Regions from separate parts of the Mesorhizobium sp. WSM1497 genome, predicted to be linked through region 4. Evidence: riboswitches for the same ligand, from Rfam matches in the RefSeq annotation. Region 4 holds a riboswitch; each other region holds the start of a gene.

Region 1 (5,206 bases), 1.5 Mb from region 4:
CTTCACACCGCTGGTGAAATCGCAGGGCACGATCCTGTCCCTGGAGAGACTGGAAGGGCTGGTCTCGCACGACGCGCAAAAACATCAGGCGCGGGTGCGGGCAGGGACCCGGCTCGGCCCGCTCATGCACATCCTGCAAGGCATTGGCCAGGGCCTGCCCAACATGGGCGATATCGACCGCCAGGCGATCGGCGGCGCGCTGGGCACAGCCACGCACGGCTCTGGGCCGACGCTCGGCGCCTATCACACGCAGCTGGAGACGGTGCAGATCGTCGACGGGCTTGGCAAGGTCCGCGACTTCAAGCGGGCAGGGGATCGGGACATGATCCACGCCATCGGTGTCGCGCTCGGCGCTTTCGGCGTGCTCACCGAAGTGACGCTGAACAACATCGCGACCTACCGGTTGCGCCGCCGCAAATATGTGCTGCCGATCACCGAGATGCTGCGCGATTTCGAGGCGATGATGGCCGCGCATCGCTCGGCCGAATTCTACTACATTCCGTTTTCCGGCTATGCGCAGTTCATCGCCAGCGATTTCAGCGATGCCGCACCCACCACGCGGCCGCCGGAAGAGGACGAGGCGGGTTTGAGGACACTGCGCAGGCTGCGCACTTCACTTGCCTGGCTGCCATCGCTGCGTGGCCGCCTGATCCGATCGGCGGCCGCCAAGTTTCCCGCCGAGGACTACGTGCAGGACTGGCTCAACGTCTATGCCAGCGACCGGCAGACCAAGTTCAACGAGATGGAATATCATTTGCCGTTCGAGGAAGGGCCGAAGGCGCTGGCCGAGATCATCGAGCTGACCGAGAAGCGCTTTCCCGAGGTCTATTTCCCGATGGAGGTGCGCTCGGTCGCGCCGGACCAGTTCTGGCTTTCGCCATTCTACAACAGGCTGACCTGCTCCGTCGCCATCCACCATGACGCCGCGAACGATCCTTTGCCGTTCATGCGGGCGGCAGAGCCGATCTTCCGCAGATATGGCGGCCGGCCGCATTGGGGCAAGATGCACAGCCTGAAAGCGGCGGAGCTGAAAAAGCTCTACCCGCGCTGGGACGATGCCATGGCGGCGCGCCGCGACATCGATCCGGAAAACCGCTTCGTGTCGCCCTACATGGCCGGCCTGTTCGGCATCGAATGATGAGCACCTATTTTTCCACCCTCTCGGATGCGCTGAAGACCGCCGGCATCTTCCGACCCTGCCTGCTGCTCGACCGCGATCGGCTGGACGGAAACATTGCCCTGGTAAAAAGGAGGCTGGATCCCGGCCTGGCCGTGCGGCTGGTCGACAAATCGCTCGCCTGCCTGCCGCTGCTTGCGCATATAGGCAAGGCGCTTCGCCATGAGCGCTTCATGACCTTCCACCCGCCGATCAGCGAGGCGGTGCTGAAGGCGTTTCCGGATGCCGATCTGCTCTACGGCAAGCCGATGCCGATCGGTGCGGCAAGGGCTGCGCTGGTGAAGGGTGATGCCGACTGGTCGCGTGTCTGCTGGCTGATCGACAGCGAGGAGAGACTGGCGGAATACGGTGCTCTCGCTGACGAACTCGGCATCGGCCTGCGCATCGCTTTCGAGATCGATGTCGGGCTGCATCGCGGCGGCTTTGCTGATCCCGCGGCCTTGTCGAAGGCGTTGAGCGCGTTGCCGGTCCGGCTGCATTGCGAAGGCGTCATGGCCTACGAGGCGCATGCGCCGCTCATTCCCGGCCTTTTCGGCGGACCGGCAAAGGCATTGGCGGAGGCGTCGGCGCAGGCTGCGGCGTTCGTCGCTTGTCTCGGCGCCGACCAGCGCCGCATCCTCAACATCGGCGGCAGCAAGACCGCGCTGCTTCATCGTGGCGGCGCGGCCAATGAAGTGTCGATGGGCTCGGCCTTCGTGCTGCCCAGCGACTTCGATACGCCAGGCCTCGACGGCTTCCAGCCGGCGGCTTTCATCGCTACGCCGATCCTGAAAGTGGTCGAGCCGATGCTGCCTGGCCCGCCGGCCGTCACCCGCCTGCTGCAGGCGCTCGGCCGGTTTCCGCGCAAGGGCTGCTATCTCTATGGCGGCAAGTGGATGGCCGAGCCGGTCTTCCCCCAAGGCATGAAGACGAACGGCCTGCTCGGCCTGTCCTCCAACCAGCAATTCATGGGCTTGCCCGCCGATGCGACCGCAAGGCCAGGCGACTACGCGTTTCTAAGGCCGACGCAGAGCGAGGCCGTGCTGCAGCAATTCGGGTCGATCGCCGTGTTTTCCGGCGGAAAGGTCATCGATCGCTGGCCGGCGCTGCCGATGGCGTGATCGAGCTACGCCTTCACCGGTACCCAGATCTCCAGCCCGCCATTGCCGCTGTGGGCATCGAACTCCGGTCCATAGCGCTCGAATTCCGGTGCATCCGCGATTTCGTGACCGGAGTCGGGCAGCCAACTGTTCCAGATCGTGTTGATCGTCCGGCGGATGGATGAGATGTGCTCGCGGTGCGAGAACACCGCATATTTCTGCGCCGGCACCCGCACCCGATAGAAGTCCTTCGGCAGATCCGCAAAGCCGGACACTTCGACGCCGACGACATAGTCGAAATTGCCCGCGTCGTCGCCGTTAAGGCAGACGCCGTAGAAAACGCCTGAGATCTCGCCGGGGATGTTGCCGATATAGGGTGCAAAACGCTGCCACTGCATCGGAATCCCGGCGCTGGTTTCACAGCTGTAGCGTTCGCCGAGGCCGGCGATCAGGAACGGCCGGCTGGTCTCGAAGCGCGGTGGTTCGAGATTGGTGAGGAAGGACTGGTCCATCAGGATCGGCTCCACGAGGTCGAGGTTGTTGGTCGAGCCTTGCGCGCGCACCAGTTCCGGCGTGGTGCCGAACTGATCGCGGAAGGCACGGGTGAACGCCTCATGCGAGTTGTAGCCGGCGTCGAGCGCGACGGCGAGGATGTCGGGCGCTCCGCCGGCCAGCTTGCGCGCCGCCTCGGTCAGCCGGCGTGAGCGCATGTAACCCATCACCGAGCGGCCGGTTGCGGCGCCGAAGGCGCGCGTCACATGAAAACGCGACACGCCGCTGCTTTGCGCGACATCGTCAAGCGAGATCGCCTCCGGCAGATGGCTCTCGACGAACCACAGCGCTTTCTCGGTCGGGTTCATGGGGCTCCTTTTCGCATTGGCCGGATCATCTTGGCGTTTCCTGGCGCGGCCAGTTTGATCGAAATTGCGCATCCCGTGCAATCTGCGCCGATCCCATGGGCTTTCGCTTGACAGCGGGCCGCGTCATCTCCTAAGAATGTTATGTTATTACATAAAGTGAGCGTGCAATGCCTGTTTCCCTTAGCTGGCCCACCACTTCGTCCGAGAAATCCATTGCGAAGCGTTTGGTGGAAATCTACGCTGAAGTGGTGATGGTCCCCGAGCCGAAAGGCGAGGGGTGAAAAGGGAACACGGTGAGGCCTGTTCAGGTCGAGGCCGTGGCTGCCCCCGCAACTGTAAGCGGCGAGCAAAATCCGTGAATGCCACTGGCCGGCAAGGCTGGGAAGGCAGGATGGCGCAACGACCCGCGAGCCAGGAGACCTGCCATCACTGAGTTGACCGGACGGGGTGTGCCGGGAGGAAACGCGAGTCCCGGTCTTGTCGGCCGGTTCGCCAGCTTCCTTCCGTCGCCAGTTTTGGAAAGTGACGGAAAGTTGGACGGCTCCATCGATCATCGCATCACCATGCGCACGCTTTGCCGTCCCCGCAATCCGGCGGGCAGCAGCCGATGAGCGCAGTGCTTCTCGAAGCCCATGACCTCTGTGCCATGGCGAATGGGCGGAATCTGGTCCAGGCGGTCAGCTTCTCGGTGGCCGCTGGCGATCGCCTTGCCATCATCGGTCCCAACGGCGCCGGCAAGACGACGCTGCTGCGCATGCTGTCGGGCATGCTGCGGCCAAGTTCCGGCGAGGTGAAGCTTGGCGGACGCGGGCTGGACAGGATTTCGGCCGCCGAGCGGGCGTTGCATATCGCCGTTGTCGGCCAGACCGACCAGCCCGATCCGCGGCTGGCGGTGATCGATTATGTCGAGCTTGGCCGGGTCCCGCACGCCGGGCTGCGGCGCAGGCGCGAGGAACGCGATATCGCCGTCGAGGCGCTGCGCCGGACCGGCCTGCTGCCGCTGCTTGGCCGCACCGTCGGCTCGCTGTCGGGCGGCGAGCGCCAGCGCGCCCAACTGGCGCGCGCCATCGCCCAGCAGCCCAAAATCCTGTTCCTCGACGAACCGACCAACCATCTGGACCCGCGCGCCCGCGGCGAACTGCTCGACCTCGTGGCAGGCTTCGAGATGACGGTGATCGCGGTGCTGCACGATCTGGCGCTGGTAGCACCCTTCGCCACCAGGGTTGCGGTGATGAATCATGCCCGCCTGCAAGCGCTCGCCGCACCGCGCGAAGCGCTGGCCCAACAGCTGATCCGCGAGATTTTCGGCATCGATGTGCTGCGCCTGCGCCATCCGACCGAGGATCGAGAGTTGACGGTGTTCGAGGTTCCGAACCGTGCCGCGCCGCCGTCGTGATTGAAGCCGTTCCATAGTCGACCCGATCCCACCCACAAGGAGCATACCCGTGAAACGCCTCGCTTTTTCGCTTGCCGTCTCGCTGCTGACCTCGACCGCCTTCGCCTTCCCGGTAACCGTCGACAGCTGCGGCAAGCCGCTGACCTTCGACGCGCCGCCGAAGCGCGCTGTCATCCACGATCTGAACATGGCCGAGATGGCTTTCGCGCTGAAATTGCAGCCGTCAATCGTCGGCCTGACGGGCATCACCGGATGGTACAAGGTCGGTTCCGAATTCAAGGCAGAGCAGGGTTCGATCCCGGAGCTGGCGCCGAAATATCCGACGCTCGAAAACCTCGTGGCCGTGGAGCCGGATTTCTTCTTCGCCGGCTGGTACTACGGCATGAAGCCGGGTGGCGAGGTGACGCCCGACACGCTTGCCCCGCACGGCATCAAGACGCTGGTTCTGGCGGAAAGCTGCGTCCATCTCGACAAGAGCCGCCCCGCCGCCTCGATGGACCTGCTCTATGGCGACGTCGAAAAGCTGGGCAAGATCTTCGGCAAGGAGACAGAGGCGGAAAAGCTTGTCTCTGGCTGGAAGGCGCAGCTCGCCGACATCACCGCCAAGGTCGGCAGCGCCAAGGGCACGCGGGTGTTCCTCTACGATTCCGGCGAGGACAAGCCGTTCACCGCAGGCAAGTTCGCCATCCCCAGC
Region 2 (5,206 bases), 2.0 Mb from region 4:
TGCTGATGGGTTTCCAGGGAATCGAGCAGTTCGCGCGCCGAGGCCGCGATGGCGTCGACGGCATGATCGAAGGCGTGCTGGTTCTGCTTCGAGGGTCGCGTCGTTCCGCTCAGCTTGCGGACGAACTGAAGGGCCGCGTCGCGCACCTCGTCATTGGTTGCCGGCGGATCAAAATTGAACAGGGTCTTGATGTTTCTGCACATCGCTTCCGTATCTCCTCTTGTCCTTGAGCTGTTTCAATCGCAACGAGTTATAGCCTCGATCATGATCATGTCCAAAAACCGGTGAGGCGAGGCCATCGTTCGGACCGGCCTCAATCTGCGTCGAGCGGCTCCGTTCCAACCGGCTTGCCGTCGCGCGACAGCCTGATCTTCTCGACCTTGTCCTCGGCGGCCTTCAGCAGCCGGTCGCAATGCGCCTTCAGCGCCTCGCCACGTTCATAGATCCTGATCGACTGGTCGAGCGGCACGTCGCCACGCTCCAGATCATCGACGATCTTCTCCAGCGCATCGAGTGCCTGCTCGAAGCTCATCGCCTTGACGTCTTCGTTGGTCTCACCAGCCATCGTTCATCCTTTCATCAGTCGCCCGACATGGGCGGCGACCGAAAATGCCAATCCCTGCAGATCGTAGCCGCCCTCGAGCAGGCTTACGAGCCGGTTGCCGCTGTGGCGTGCCGCGCGCTGCATCAGCTGGCCGGTCGCCCAGTCGAAATCATCCTCGGTCAGATTGATCTCGGCCAGCGGATCGCGGTGGTGCGCGTCGAACCCGGCCGAAATGATGATCAGGTCGGGCGCGAAATTGTCGAGCGCGGGCAGGACGCGCGACAGGAAGGCATCGCGAAACACTTCGCTGCCGGTCTGCGGCGCCAGCGGTGCGTTGACGATATTGCCGGCGCCCGTTTCGGTCTTCGCTCCGGTGCCGGGATAAAGCGGCATCTGGTGTGTCGAGCAATAGAGCACCGAGGGATCGTCCCAGAAAATATCCTGCGTGCCATTGCCGTGATGCACGTCCCAGTCGACGATGGCAACGCGCTCGACACCGTGTTTCTTCTGCGCATAACGCGCCGCGATCGCCGCCGTATTGAACAGGCAGAAGCCCATGGCCGTGGTCTTTTCGGCATGATGGCCGGGCGGCCGGGCGGCGACAAAGACGTTGTCGGCGCGGCCCGAAAAGACATCATCGACGGCAGCGTTGGCGGCGCCGATCGCAGTGATCGCCGCTTGCCAGCTCTTCGGACTGGCAGTGGTGTCGGCATCGATGCGGGCAATGCCCTCGTCGGGAATGGCGGCGCGCACGCGGGCGACGAAATCGGCGGGATGCGCGTAGAGGATGGTGGCCTCGTCGCCTTCCGGCGCCTGGATACGTTCGAGCCCGGCAAAGGCTTCCTCATCGAGCACGCGCTCGATGGCGCGCAAGCGGTCGGGCCGCTCGGGATGTCCGGGCGGCGTGAGATGCTCGAGGAAGATCGGATGCGTGTAGAGACGGGTGGTCATCGTCCTAATCTAGTGACCCGGATCGACAAAGGCCATGCACGGGCGGCCGATGACTGGGGAAAATCGCGCCTGCGTCCATTCGTGTCGCCGCAGGCATTGGCCTCGCCGGCGCTTCGGCGTAAAGTCCTTGGCACTGCCTGGTGCCCGCCGCAAGCGGGAGAATCGGGAACACGGTTGAATTCCGTGGCGTGCCCAACGCTGTGAGGGGGACCGCGCCGGTAAATGCCACTGTCGATGACGGGAAGGCACCGGACGCGGGTTGATCCCAAGCCAGAAGACCGGCCTGGCAGGCATCGTCATCCGCATGGTCGGGCGGGTGGCATCAGAGCGACGTGCGTCCATTTGGACGCACAAAGTACGCTCTGACCGTTTTGAATCTGCAATCGCAAGGGGACAAGCGATGCCGGAATATATGACCGCTGCCATTGACGATGGATTCGACCAGAATGCGCGCGATGCGGTCTATCGCGCCATGTTCACGCGGCGCGACGTGCGCAGCCATTTCCTGCCCACCGCGATCGATGACGACGTGCTGGCGCGGCTGCTGCTTGCCGCCCATCATGCGCCATCGGTCGGCTTCATGCAGCCATGGAATTTCATTGTCATTCGTGACATCGAGCGACGCGAAAGGGTGCGCGACCTGTTCCTGGCCGCGCGCGAGCAGGAACTGCCGGCGATCGAGACGGAAAAACAGGCGCTGTACCGCAAGCTCAAGCTGGAAGGCATCTGCGAGAGCGCGCTCAACATCTGCATCACTTGCGACCGGCAGCGCTCGAAGGGTTCGCCGCTGGGACGCTGGCACAATCCGGAGATGGATCTCTACAGCACCGTCTGCGCGGTGCAGAATTTCTGGCTGGCCGCGCGTGCCGAGGGCGTTGGCGTCGGCTGGGTGAGCATCATCGAGGCTGAGGCGCTGAAGCGGCTGTTGGCCATTCCGGATCACGTAACGCCAATCGCCTATCTCTGCGTCGGCCGTGTTTCCGAGTTCGCTTCCAAACCGGACCTTGAAACGCATGGTTGGGGACGGCGGCTGCCGCTGCCGGAACTGATCATGAGCGAAACGTTTTCCGGGCAAGGCGAGACACAGCTGAAGTCCACCGTGGCGCGCCTCAACACCGTTTCTGCCTCACCAGACACCATCCGCCCAGCCGATCAGGGTGTGGCGCCGGCCGTACCCCAGCGCGAACCGCCGAAGGAGGCGAGCGCCTTGTCCTTGAGCTCCCTGAACTTCGACGACGCCTCGGTCAGCCGGGCGTCCCAGGCCGGATCGGGCACCTGGCCCGCGATGGTCTTGAAATAGACCTGCATCAGGCAAGCGATGGCGAAAGGCTCGATGAAGGCCGCCTTGAACGCCCAGGCGAAGACGATGGCGAGCACGAAAGCCCAGCCGGCGAGCTGGCCAGGCATCAGGAACAGAATCGCACCAGCAGGCGCCAGCATCATCAGAAAGATGACGAACGAAACGCCCCACATGATGACCGCCAGCCAGACGGCGTTCTTGACCATGACCTTGCCGTTCTGGGCATAGAGCACGACGCCTTGGCGCGCCGTCTCGAAGGGTGAGGCTGAATTGATGCGGATGTTGTAGCCGAGGATGATCTCGTCGACATAGGTCAGCGACAGGCGGATCACCGTGTTGATGAAGGAGACCAGGCCGCTCAGGCCCGGTATAGGCAGGAAGGCGGCGATGCCGCCGAGCAGGCCGGTGATGGCGCGGATGGCACCCTTGACGAGTTGGTCGACGACGAAAAGGATGTTGGCCTCGGCAAAACGCTGGGTCACGATATCCCTGGCGTAGGCGATCTGGTCCTGACCTGCGGGAATGTCGCGGCCGTCGATCAGATGAACCATGACGGCGATGTGGCCGGCCTTGACGATATAGAGGATGTATTCGCGGATCCAGTAGACCGCGATCGAGACGATGCCAAACCCGACCACGCCGCCCCACAGGGCAAAGGACATGGGCCCGTCGGGATCGGTGGAGATATGGCCGACGCCATAGCCGACCGAGGCACCGGTGCCGGTCGCCATGATGTAGGCCAGCGTGATGCCGAAATAGACGATCATACGAAAGACGATGAACGGCCAGGTCCGCATCATGATGGACACCGACCGGCCGATCTCGAAATCCCACATGTGCCCCGAATCTCCGCCTCAGAGATGGTGGAAGAGGATGAACTCAACCCGGCGATTGTCAATTGCCGGCCCTGGCACCACAGGGCGACGAATTCTGGGCAACGGTTTTCTTTCGCAGCCTCTCGCCGGCGCGTTGTCTGACGGAGCATCACGAAAAACCCGCCTGTGCGGCGGGTCACCAGCGCAAATCAGCACCATGGACGAATATGTACCTTAGCTGAGGGCAGGTGTCAAGAAAAAATTCCTATCGGGAACAGCTGCCGGCACGAAAGCTCCGGTGGGAACTTCAATTCGACTGCGGATCCGGCTTCTTGAGCAGGCCTTCGAGCAGTTGCTTGAACGCCGTCACCACCTTCTTGGACGTCGCTTCGGGGTCGCTCGAATTGGCGATCCGTTGCGCTGCCTGGCTGCTCGCTCCGTTGATCAGTCGCGAGGCCGTCTCGGGGTCGAGGCTCGAGACAACGACCCCCTCCTCCTGCAGCGCGGTCAGATGGTCGGTCATTGACACGATGCACGCACTGGCATTCGGCCATTGCGCTGGATCCCCCAGCACGGCCGGGCCATCCCGGAACATGATGCGCTGGATTTCCGGCTCCAGCGCCATCTCGATATAGGTCGAGCACTCGTCGACGAAATGCTGCCAGCGGGTCGGCGCTCTCGACGCGACCTCATTGATGCGCGCCGCCATCTCGCCGTCGATCTGGGCTATGACCGCCTGCAGCAGCCCCTTCTTGTCGCCAAAATGATGATAGAGCGCGCCGCGCGTCAGCCCGGCCGAAGCGGTGAAATCATCCATCGAGGCTTCCGCATAGCCTGTTGTGCCGAAGGCATGGCGGGCCGCCGCGATCAGCTTTGCGCGCGTCTCGGCGATCATCTCCTTGCGGGGTCTGTGCATGGCTTCTGGCCCTATTCACATACGTAACGTATGCCAATTGACATACGCGGCGTATGCTCTATTTAACAATCATACGCTTCGTATGTAATTGCCGAATCGTCCTTTGTCGAGGAACCACCCATGCAAAATCCCTATGCGGAAATCTTTCGTGCCCCCGGAGCCAAGGGCTTTGCGGCCGCCGGATTCATGGCGCGCCTGCCGATCGCCATGGCGCCCATCGGCATCGTGGCGATGCTGTCGCAGACGCGTGGCGAATACTGGCTGGCCGGAGCCGTCTCGGCAACATACGCGCTGGCCAACGCTTTCGTTGCGCCGCAGATATCGAGATTGGTGGACCGCCTGGGCCAGACACAAATCGTCGTGCCCACCACCATCATCGCGGTGCTGGCTTTCGCCGTCCTGATAGCGGCGGCCAACCAGGACTGGCCGGTGTGGACGCTGTTCGTGTCGGCCCTACTGGCCGCGGCCATGCCAAGCATGCCGGCGATGGTGCGGGCGCGCTGGACAGAGATTTTCCGCGGACGGCCGCAGATGAACACCGCATTCGCCTTCGAGTCCGCGGCCGATGAACTGGTCTATATCGCCGGGGCATCGCTATCGGTCGGTCTCAGTGCTGCCCTGTTCCCGGAAGCCGGCGTTCTGGTGAGCACATTATTTCTCGCATTCGGATCAGCGGCCTT
Region 3 (5,206 bases), 3.2 Mb from region 4:
CGGCTCGCCGGCCATGAACATCCTGCCGGCGACCATCGAAAAGACCGGAAACCCGACCGTCGTCAGCCATGTCGGCGGACGCAAGGCGACCGTGCCGATTGCGACGCCGGCTTCGGCAAAGGGCGCCGCGGTGAGCTTTGGCGTGCGGCCGGAGGACCTGATCATCGCCAGCGGCGCGGACTATCTGTTCGAGGGGACGGTCGACTATGTCGAGCAACTCGGCGAGGTGCAGCTTGTCTATGTCGACATCGGCCGCGCCGATCTGCCGCTGGTGACCAAGCTGCCCGGCAATGTCGAGGTCAAGCGCGGCTCGACATTGCGGCTGAGCGCCAATGGCGAGGACCTGCATATCTTCGACGCGGATGGACGTTCTTTCGCGTTGCATGAAGTGGAAGCAAAGGCGGCTTAACCGCAATTACCGTGTCAGGCACAAAAAAGAGCGGCGGGCCGGGCCCGCCGCTCTTTGACTTGGAGATCGACTTCGGTTGTTAGTTGTTGCCGAAGAGGTTGCGGTCGGCACCTTGCGGAGCAGACTTCTGGGTGGTGTCACCCGACGAGTTCAGCAGCTTGTAAACCGGCGAACCGGTGTTGCGTACCGAAGAGGTGCGCGTGCTGTCGACCGAAGTCGTGGCGGCAGGCTGATTGGCACCATTGGAGCCAAAGTTGTCGCTGCCGGCGAAGGCACTGCCGGTGATGGCCAGAACGGCGGCGGCAGCAATAAGGATCTTGTTCATTTTAGTCTCCTGAATTCTGGATTTCGCCAGGACGGCAGACACAGCTGCCGTCGGTTGCGAAATTGGTTGTTAGCGACCGAAGAGGTTACGGTCGCTGCCCTGAGCGGGCGTCTGGGCAGCCGGTTCCGAGGTCTTGGTGGAAGCCGTGTACGACTGGTCCACAGCGGCGGCAGGCTGGTTCGGGCCGTTCGAACCGTAGTTGTCGCTGCCCGCGAAAGCGCTGCCGGTGATGGCCAGAACGGCGGCGGCAGCAATGAGGATCTTGTTCATCTTGAATACTCCTGAATGTCTGAATTTCGCCAGGGCGGCGGGCGAGCCCGCCGTCGACCGGAAAACTGGGAATCGGCTGTTAGTTGTTGCCGAAGAGGTTGCGGTCAGCACCCTGGGCAGGCGCCTGAGCAGCCGGTTCCGACTTCTTGGTCGAAGCGGTGTACGAGCTGTCGACAGCAGTGGCTGCCGCGGCGTTCGAACCGTAGTGGTCGCTACCAGCGAAGGCGCTGCCGGAAATGGCCAGAAGGGCTGCGGCAGTGAGAATGATCTTTTTCATTTTTGGTACTCCAGTATCGTCTTTTTCCGTCCGTCTAGCGGCGTGTCTTGGAAATGAAATCGCGTCGTTCGGACAGCCCCGATGTGGGAGGGCAAGGTCGTCTTTTCCAATCACGAAGTTGTTCCGTGTGGACCATGAATCCACACCTTGAAATTGTGCCAACGGAATCTACGGATGCATTTTTCTTCTTCACATCAGTGCGTTAGGTGTATCCACCTGATGGATCACTGACTGTTTCAGAGGCCCAGCGTTCACACCGTCCTGCACGCACCGTCAACAGAAACGAACCGTTCGGTTCGATTTTAGAGCAAGCTAATAGTCACTTTTCGAAACCGTTAACCTTTTTTGACCCCCGCGAAGGGTCGGATTCGCGAAGATCGCAGCCGGCAAATGGCCGCCCGGGAGGTGGGATCTCGGCCCGCGACGATCTGCAGTAGCGTTTCGCATGCCGTGTCGCGCCGCATGGATACGATGTCGTTTTCATGCCGACGGCGCGCCCGCGATCGTGGTTAGATCATACCATCTCAGGTGCCGCTTCGTGACGACGAGGCGGAGAATTGGGAAGCCGGTCAGAATCCGGCGCTGCCCCCGCAACGGTGGTGGAGTTCAAGTCGCAACGGGAGACCACTGGGCAACCGCCTGGGAAGGTGTCGCGATGGTCCGCAAGGACAACTCCAGAGCCCGGAAACCAGCCCGAGATTTTTAGACTCGACTGATCGCGGTGGGCGGTCAAGAGGTGGATAGCGCATGTCCGGCACACAGCCGGCCTGTGTTTCAATCCTTCCTCCGTCACCACCAGTTCAGTCCTTAGGAACGAGGACAGGACATGGATATCCGCAACGACATGCTGAGGCTCCTGAAGGGGCGCCGGCAAGGCTTTTCGCTGGAGCAGCCCTTCTACACCGATCCGGACTACTTCAAGCTCGACATGGAGCTGATCTGGTATCGCGACTGGCTGTTCATCGGCCATGATTGCGAACTGCCGAAGCCGGGCAGCTACATCACCGTGCAGGTCGGCGATTATCCGGTCGTCCTTGTCCGCGACCAGCACGGCAAGATCAACGCCTTCCACAATTCCTGCCGCCATCGCGGCAGCCGCGTGTGCAACACGGAGAAGGGTACCGCGGCAAAGCTCGTCTGCCCGTATCATCAGTGGACCTACGAGCTGGACGGCCGCCTGCTGTTTGCCCGCCAGATGGCCGACGGTTTCGACAAGAGTGATTTCGGCCTGAAGCCGGTCGCCTGCGAGAGCGTCGGCGGCTACATCTTCATCTGCCTGGCCAAGGAACCGGCAGATTTCGCGCCGATGCGGGCGATGATCGAACCCTATCTTTTGCCGCACCGGCTGCGTGAAGCAAAGATCGCCTTCGAGAGCACGATCGTCGAGAAGGGCAACTGGAAGCTGGTCTGGGAAAACAACCGCGAGTGCTACCACTGCGCCGCCAATCATCCCGAGTTGTGCAAGACCTTCCCCGAGGCTCCAACCGTAACCGGCGTCCATGGCGCCGACAGCGACCCTGAAATGGTCGCACACTGGGCCAGATGCGAGGCATCAGGCTTGCCGAGCAAATTCCGCATCGATCCGGCAGGGCAGTACCGCGCCACCCGCGCGCCGCTGCTGCGCGATGCCGTCAGCTACACCATGACGGGAAAACGGGCGGTCCAGAAGAACCTGTCCGACAGCGTTTCAACCGACCGCATCGGCTCCTTGCTGCTCTATCACTATCCGACGACCTGGAACCATATCCTCGGCGACCACGCCGTTACCTTCCGCGTGCTGCCGATCAGTGCCACGGAAACCGCGGTGACCACGAAATGGCTCGTCCACAAGGATGCGGTCGAAGGCGTCGACTACGACCTCGCTGAGCTCACCCATGTCTGGACCGAGACCAACGACCAGGACCGCCGCATCGTCGAGGAAAACGCCTTCGGCATCCTGTCGCCGGCCTATGAACCAGGCCCCTATTCGGAGCTGCATGAGGGCGGCGTGATCCAGTTCGTCGAGTGGTACGCGTCGTTCATCGGGCCGCGCCTTGCCGAAGGCGGCCGGCCGGCCCTGCGCAGCGTCGCCTAGCCCAGGGGACAAGAGGATGAATGCGATGACGGACCTTGGCCTCTATCGCCATCTCGACCAGATGACGCCCTGGAACGACAGGCTGCAGGTGCTGGAAGTGATCGGCGTCAGCGACGAAGCGCCTGACGTGAAGACCTTCACCTTCCGCTCCGACAACCAGACCTGGTTCCGCTACAAACCGGGGCAGTTCGTGACTCTGGAACTGCCGACATCGGACGGGCCGCTGATGCGCACCTACACGCTGTCGTCCTCGCCGTCGCGGCCGTTCTCGATCGCGGTGACGGTCAAGGCGCAGGCGGGCAGCACCGGTACGCGCTGGATGTTCGACCATCTGACGCCCGGTTCGCACGTCAAGGCCTATGGGCCGACCGGCGACTTCTCGCTGCACAGCCACCCGGCCGCCAAATATCTGTTCATTTCGGCCGGTTCCGGCGTGACGCCGATGATGTCGATGCTGCGCTGGCTGAACGACTGCGCCCCATGGACCGATGTCGGCTTCGTCAACTGCGCGCGCCGCCCGGAAGAGATCATTTTCCGCAAGGAGCTCGAACTGCTCGGCAGCCGCATGCCTGGGCTGTCGCTCGGCTTCATGATCGAGGAGCGGTCGAGCCGCGAGGGCTGGTTCGGCCATATGGGCCGCATCGACGCGATCCGGCTGCCATTGCTGGCGCCCGATTTCCGCGAGCGCGAGATTTTCTGCTGCGGCCCCGATCCTTTCATGCGCGCCGTGCGCGGCATGCTGGACGCCGCCGGCTTCGACATGGCGAAATACCATCAGGAAAGCTTTGCCGCGCCTGCCGTGGAGGAGATCCCGGCGCCGTTCTCGCCGCCGGCGGAAGACGGCGCCGCTGCCACCGTGGAGGCCGTGACACCGATCCGGTTCTCGCATTCCGATGTCGATGCCGAATGCGTCGCCGGCCAGACGGTGCTGCAGACGGCACGCGCCTCGGGGGTGCGGATTCCCGCCGCCTGCGAGTTCGGCCTGTGCGGCACCTGCAAGGTGAGGAAGGTCGCGGGCGACGTCGAGATGAGCCACAATGGCGGCATCCTCGATCACGAAATCGAGGACGGCTTTATCCTCGCCTGTTGCTCGAAGCCGCTTTCAGCGCTTGAAATCGAGGCGTGACCGGCAGGCACGGTCAGAGACTGTCCATGCCCGCGCGGCCTGCAGCTGCGCTCGCCCGGGCCTAAGCCATCTTGCCAAAAACCCTGCAAATGGTTAGACGCCTGCAACGGTGGGGTTGACCGTAGGGCCCGAAGATCATCTCCGCGGCCTGCTTCGGCGGGGAGCAAACATGCGACAATCCGGCGTATATGCCATTGCCAGCAAGGATATCGTCTTTGAATCCTTCGATGGCGAAGCCGTCGTTCTCGACCTGACCACCGGTAAATATTTCGGCTTCTCTGATTCAGGCAGCAGGCTTTGGGATGCACTGTCGTCCGGCGTGCCTGCCTCCGAACTGGTCGGCGCCGCGACCGGAATTGGCGCCCTCGATGCCGCCGCGATTGACGGCTTTGTTTCACAATTGCTCGAATTCGGTTTGCTGGCGGCCGCAACCGATGGCGTGGCAAGACCGGTTCCCAGCGAATTGCTGGCTCAGCTCGCCGCTGCCGGCGAGCCCCTCAAGGTCGACATCCATGACGACCTTGCCGACCTCATTGTCGTCGATCCCATCCACGAGGTCGAGGAGCCCCTCGGCTGGCCCGCGGTGAAGCAGGCCAACTGAGGCGCCCGCCAGGCTCTCGTTGCCGGACAGCTCCGGAACAGGCAGACCATGCCAAACGTCACTCTCGAAAACCTGACTGACTACGCACGTCATGTCCTGGCGCAAGCGCAGAGCAGCGCCGCGC
Region 4 (5,206 bases):
CCAATCCAGTATCGCTGGCTTCCAGCAAATCCAGCAACCCACGCGGCGTCTCTGGAATCCCCTCAATCATATAGCCCTGCTCCTTCAGGTCATGCAGCATGGCGAGCACGCTGGACGGCACGTCGAGGCCCACGGCATAGCCGGTGCGGCCAGGAGCGCTAGGGTAATCCGGGATCAGGATGGCCAGCTTGCGCCGGGCGCGGGGTGTCTCCTGTAACTTGATGAAGGCCGCGACGCGGTCAGCGACCTGCGCCACGCGATCCGGTTCCGGCCGGTTGGCGAAGGCGCGGTGGCCGAGTGCGGGATCGGTCTCGGTCTCGCCCTTGAAGGAAATGGCGCCGGCGAGGACGCGGCCGTCGAGTTCGGGCAGCACGACATGCATGGCGAGGTCGGCGGGTGCCAGGCCACGCTGGTTGTTTTGCCAGATGTCGCGGCGGGTGGTGGCGACGATGACCTGGAAGACAGGCACGCCGGCGCGGTCGAACAGCGTTTCGATGCCGGGTTCGGCGCCTGAGGCGAAAGCGGTCGCGGTGATGATGGCGGCGGGCTTCAGCGCCGTCAGTGCTGTTTCCACGAAGGCGAGGGAGGTTGGGTCCTTGAGGCTGGAGACGAAGATCGGGACTGGGTCGATGCCGCGCTGCCGCAGCGCTTCAACAAGCGCATCGATGGGCGCGACATCGGCGGCCAGCAGCATCGAGCGATAGAACAGGATGGGGATGATAGGAGCGTTGACGTTGTAAGCGCCAGCATTCGATAAGTCCGGCTTCTCCACAACTCCACATCCGGGCACGTAAAAACCAGCTTTCGGCACCACCACCGGGCCGATAACTTCCGCATCCTGTCCCGCCAACCCCGCCAGCCTGCACACCAGCGCGCTCATATTGGCCGGGCCGCCCTCGCGGAAATAGTCGAGCAGGCCGTCCAGTTCCTCGCGCGGCAGGGTCGAGGCTTCGATCAGGCGCAGATCCTCGTCGCGGCATTCGCCGGGCAGCAGCGCCAGTTTTATGCCGCGTTCGCGGGCGGTCGAGGCAAGCTGGTCGCAGCCGTAGCGCCACCAGTCGTAGCCGCCGAGGATGCGCACGAGGATGATCTTGGCATGGCGGGCGACGCTGTCGACCCAGAGGTCGACGGACATCGGATGGCGCAGGTCGCGCAACGCCGCCAGCCGCATCGAGGGCAGGCGGTCGGCATCGGCCTTCCACGCTGCCGCCAGTCCGGCGAGGTCGCTGTCGGTGAAGGACAGGGCCACGATATCCGCCGGCGTCTGCCGCAGATCGACCGGCTCGGCGAGGTCGTCGAGCGAGGCGGATGTCGTGGTTAGGATGTGCATCGCAATCCGTGTCCGAAATCAGCCGGCGAGTATACGCTCGATCGCCGGGCGGTTCAGCCCTTTCAGGCCGATGACGACGAGGCGCGAGCGGCGGTCGTCCTGCGCGGTCCAGGCGCGGTCATAGTAATGATTGACGCGCGGCCCGACGGCCTGCAGCAACAGCCGCATCGGCTTGCCGCCGACCTCGACGAAGCCTTTTACACGCAGCACGTTCTCTTCTTCTGCGACCGTGGCGACGCGTTTTGCCAGTTCATCGGGATTGGCGACCGAGGCTATGTCGACAATGAAGGTGTCGAAGTCGTCATGCTCGTGGTCGAAGGCGCCGTCATGATGGGATTTGCGGTTCTCGATGTCGTCCTCGACGGCGAGACCGAGCCCGAGCAGCACGGAGGGATCGACCTTGCCATGCGACGTCGGCACGATCTTCACTGCGCGGGCGGAGTGTTCGCCAATGATGGCATTGGCGCGGGCGGTGCCGGCGGCGTCCATCAGGTCGCTCTTCGACAGGATGATCAGGTCGGCGCAGGCGATCTGGTCCTCGAACACTTCTTCCACCGGATCGTCGTGGTCGAGCGTCTCGTCCCCGGCGCGCTGCGCCTGGAGGGCCTCCATGTCGTTGGCGACGCGGCCTTCGGCCAATGCCGGTCCGTCGACCACGGCGATGACGCCATCGACGGTCACCCGGCTTTTCACGCTCGGCCACTGAAAGGCCTGGACCAGCGGCTTGGGCAGTGCCAGGCCCGAGGTTTCGATCAGGATATGGTCGACCTTCGGCGTCAGCGACAGGATTTGGTCGAGCGCCGGGACGAAATCATCGGCGACGGTGCAGCAGATACAGCCATTGGCCAGTTCGACGATGTTTTCCTCGGGGCAGGTGTCGATACCGCATCCCTTGAGGATCTCGCCATCGATGCCGATGTCGCCGAATTCGTTGACGATGATGGCGATGCGCTTGCCGCCGGCGTTTTCCAGGAGATGGCGGACCAGCGTCGTCTTGCCGGCGCCGAGGAAGCCAGTGACGACGGTGCAGGGAACGCGGGATACGGAAGTGGTCATGGTCAATCCTTCAGCATGTCGATGGGTGGAATGCGGGCCACGAGGCCGCGCTTCAGGCTATCGGGGCGGCCACGCCACGGGATCAGGCCATCTTTCGAGGTGGCGAAGAGCTTTGCGCCTGTCACGAGGTCGGCGCCGCTGGTCGCGGTCAGGTCGCCGAAGACATAGCTCCAGCAACCGTCGCGCAGGATCGCGGCGCTGAGGCGCCGCTTGCAATTGCCAAGGCATTCGACGCTGCGGATGCGGATATCGTCGCCAGCGGCGGCGCGGCGCGTGTCGTCCGTCAGCAACTCGCCGGCGCGGGGATGAGCGTCGGAGCCGGTCTCATTGCGGCAGGAGCCGCAGACGATGATGGTGACGCCGGCCAAGGCATCATCATGGCCGGACGAAATATCCGCTGTGCCAGCCGAAAAACTGCTGTCGTGGTCCAAAGATCGGGCTCCTTGCCCGGAAACCCGCCGGGCGATCGGATTCTACAGTCGCAGACGGCAGGTCTCCTGGCTCGCGAGTCATCGCCTTGGGTAGCCGCCTTCCCGGGAATTCCCAGTGGTTTTCGGCCTTGGCTCTTCGCTTACAGTTGCGGGGACAGCCGCGGATTTGGGATTTTGCCCCGCACCGCATTCCCTCTTAGCCCTTGCCGTTGCGGGCAAGGGACCATCTGGAACCGGATTTAGGCTTTTGCGGGCGGCGGTGTCAACGCGAGCTTACGACACGGCTATGTCGGCCAGCGCCGGCCCCAAATCCCCGGCAGGCGTCACTTCGATGCGTTCGAGCCCGAGCCAACCTTGCATCTGCTTCAATTCCTCGAACAACTCCGCAGCGGTTTCAGGCGGCGCACCGGGCTCCGCATAGGCTGCATGGACGCGCAGTATGCCGGCCGGGCGGTCTGCCTTGAGGTCGATGCGCGCCACGATCCGGTCGCCGAGCAGGAACGGCAGGACATAATAGCCATACTGCCGCTTGTCGGCCGGTGTGTAGATCTCGATGCGGTAGTGGAAATCGAACAGCCGCTCGGTGCGCGAGCGCTCGAAGACGACCGGATCGAAGGGTGCCAGCAAGGCGCGGGCCTCGACTTTGCGCGGCAGGCGGGCGTCCCGGTGAAGATAGGCCGGCTTGTCCCAGCCTTCGACACGCACCGGCAGCAACTCGCCCGTTTCAACCAGTTCCTCCAACCGGCCTTTCATATCGGCCGGCGACAGGCGGAAATAATCGCGCAAATCGCTTGAAGTCGCCACGCCGTGGGCGCGGGCGGAAATGCGCAGCAATTCGCGGTGCGCGTCCTCAGGCGTCGGCACCGGCAGATCGAGGATCGCCTGCGGCAGCACGCGCTCGGGCAGGTCATAGAAGCGCTCGAAACCGCGGCGGTGCGCCGTGGTGATGCGGCCGGCCCAGAACAGCCATTCGAAAGCGTGTTTGGCATGGCTCCAGCCCCACCAGCCGCCCGAACCTTTCTGGCCCTCCAGCGCGGAAGCGGCGATCGGGCCGCGTTCGGCGACCTCGCGGTAGATCTCTTCGATGTAGGCGGCGTGCTCGCGGCCCCATTTGGCGAGACCCAGATACATTTCCTCGCCCCGCTCGGCGCGCTGCATGCGCCAGCGCATCAGCGGGTATGTCTCGACCGGCAGGAAGGAGGCCTCGTGCGCCCAGTATTCGAAAACCATGCGCTTGCGCGTCACGGCCGCGTTGTCGAGCAGCGAGAACGGGTAGGGGCCAAGGCGCGAATAGAGCGGCATATAATGAGCGCGCACCACCGCGCTGACGGAATCGATCTGCAACAGGCCGGTGCGGGACAGCGTGCGGGCAAAATGCCGGCGGTCGGGCGTGCCGGTCGGGCGAGGATCGAGGAACCCCTGGGCGGCAAGCGCAATGCGCCGGGCCATTGGGAGCGAGATCTTTTCCTTCATGCAGATATCACTTTGACGTGTTTTGACCGAGGGTCGAATGGCTGATTCCAACCCATGCTAGCAGGGTTTTGGCGGCATCCATGTCAGGAGAGAAAAGTGGAGTAAAAAGCGAAGGAAATCAAACAGGAGCGGATCGGACCAGTTTGCCGCGATATGCCGTCCAGGTCGATGTTTTGAACAAGGTTTGACTTGCTTCGCTGGAAGTGCTGCGCTAACCCTCGCCGCGTTGCAGCATAGGCCCTTAAAACGGTTCAGCGGTTAAACTGTCACGCTTCCGCATTAGGGTCCGGTGCTGTAATCAACGTGGATTGGCGCCAACGGAAAGCCGAGCATGAACGCACTCTTGAGCTCATACCTGCCCATCGTCCTGTTCATAGGCGTGGCGCTGGTTGTCGGCCTGGCGCTGCTGGCCGCGCCCTTCCTGGTGGCCTACCGCAATCCCGATCCCGAAAAGCTTTCCGCCTACGAGTGCGGTTTCAACTCGTTCGACGACGCCCGCATGAAGTTCGACATCCGTTTCTACCTGGTGTCGATCCTGTTCATCATCTTCGACCTGGAAGTAGCCTTCCTGTTTCCGTGGGCGGTGTCGTTTTCGAAGATCGGCATGCTCGGTTTCTGGTCGATGATGGTTTTTTTGGCGGTGCTGACCATCGGCTTTGCCTATGAATGGAAAAAAGGAGCGCTGGAATGGGATTGAACGACAGTTCAGGCACCCTCGTCGCGCCGAAGCCCAAGGGCATCATCGATCCCAACACCGGCAGGCCGGTGGGGGAGGACGATCCCTTCTTCCTCGAGATCAACAACGAGTTGGCCGACAAGGGCTTTCTGGTCACTTCGACCGAGGCGCTCATCACCTGGGCGCGCAGCGGGTCGCTGATGTTCATGACCTTCGGCCTCGCCTGCTGCGCGGTCGAGA

The links. A riboswitch is a leader RNA that binds a small molecule or an ion and turns the genes downstream of it on or off. The one in region 4 is predicted to bind cobalamin.
Region 1: it holds a riboswitch for cobalamin, as region 4 does, so the genes downstream of both, A9K65_RS25405 (ABC transporter ATP-binding protein) here and A9K65_RS17765 (DUF1636 family protein) in region 4, are expected to answer to the same signal.
Region 2: it holds a riboswitch for cobalamin, as region 4 does, so the genes downstream of both, bluB (5,6-dimethylbenzimidazole synthase) here and A9K65_RS17765 (DUF1636 family protein) in region 4, are expected to answer to the same signal.
Region 3: it holds a riboswitch for cobalamin, as region 4 does, so the genes downstream of both, A9K65_RS02000 (aromatic ring-hydroxylating dioxygenase subunit alpha) here and A9K65_RS17765 (DUF1636 family protein) in region 4, are expected to answer to the same signal.

What each region holds. Positions count from the first base shown of each region.
Region 1 is NZ_CP021070.1:5,175,502-5,180,707, reverse strand. It holds gene A9K65_RS25420 (D-arabinono-1,4-lactone oxidase) at 1-1,138, shown strand, start outside; gene A9K65_RS25415 (alanine racemase) at 1,138-2,277, shown strand; gene A9K65_RS25410 (AraC family transcriptional regulator) at 2,283-3,116, opposite strand; cobalamin riboswitch at 3,352-3,559, shown strand; gene A9K65_RS25405 (ABC transporter ATP-binding protein) at 3,724-4,512, shown strand; gene A9K65_RS25400 (ABC transporter substrate-binding protein) at 4,562-5,206, shown strand, end outside.
Region 2 is NZ_CP021070.1:5,626,782-5,631,987, forward strand. It holds gene A9K65_RS27675 (DUF2277 domain-containing protein) at 1-203, opposite strand, end outside; gene A9K65_RS27680 (exodeoxyribonuclease VII small subunit) at 314-565, opposite strand; gene A9K65_RS27685 (histone deacetylase family protein) at 569-1,495, opposite strand; cobalamin riboswitch at 1,617-1,797, shown strand; partial or broken gene bluB (5,6-dimethylbenzimidazole synthase) at 1,908-2,525, shown strand; gene A9K65_RS27695 (hypothetical protein) at 2,648-3,631, opposite strand; gene A9K65_RS27700 (TetR/AcrR family transcriptional regulator) at 3,918-4,526, opposite strand; gene A9K65_RS27705 (MFS transporter) at 4,647-5,206, shown strand, end outside.
Region 3 is NZ_CP021070.1:434,017-439,222, forward strand. It holds gene ugpC (sn-glycerol-3-phosphate ABC transporter ATP-binding protein UgpC) at 1-409, shown strand, start outside; gene A9K65_RS01985 (DUF680 domain-containing protein) at 489-734, opposite strand; gene A9K65_RS01990 (DUF680 domain-containing protein) at 804-1,004, opposite strand; gene A9K65_RS01995 (DUF680 domain-containing protein) at 1,084-1,281, opposite strand; cobalamin riboswitch at 1,791-1,993, shown strand; gene A9K65_RS02000 (aromatic ring-hydroxylating dioxygenase subunit alpha) at 2,108-3,355, shown strand; gene A9K65_RS02005 (hybrid-cluster NAD(P)-dependent oxidoreductase) at 3,381-4,481, shown strand; gene A9K65_RS02010 (PqqD family protein) at 4,651-5,082, shown strand; gene A9K65_RS02015 (serine kinase) at 5,131-5,206, shown strand, end outside.
Region 4 is NZ_CP021070.1:3,657,583-3,662,788, forward strand. It holds gene cobN (cobaltochelatase subunit CobN) at 1-1,330, opposite strand, end outside; gene cobW (cobalamin biosynthesis protein CobW) at 1,349-2,386, opposite strand; gene A9K65_RS17765 (DUF1636 family protein) at 2,389-2,817, opposite strand; cobalamin riboswitch at 2,856-3,060, opposite strand; gene A9K65_RS17770 (winged helix-turn-helix domain-containing protein) at 3,091-4,290, opposite strand; gene A9K65_RS17775 (NADH-quinone oxidoreductase subunit A) at 4,622-4,987, shown strand; gene A9K65_RS17780 (NADH-quinone oxidoreductase subunit B) at 4,978-5,206, shown strand, end outside.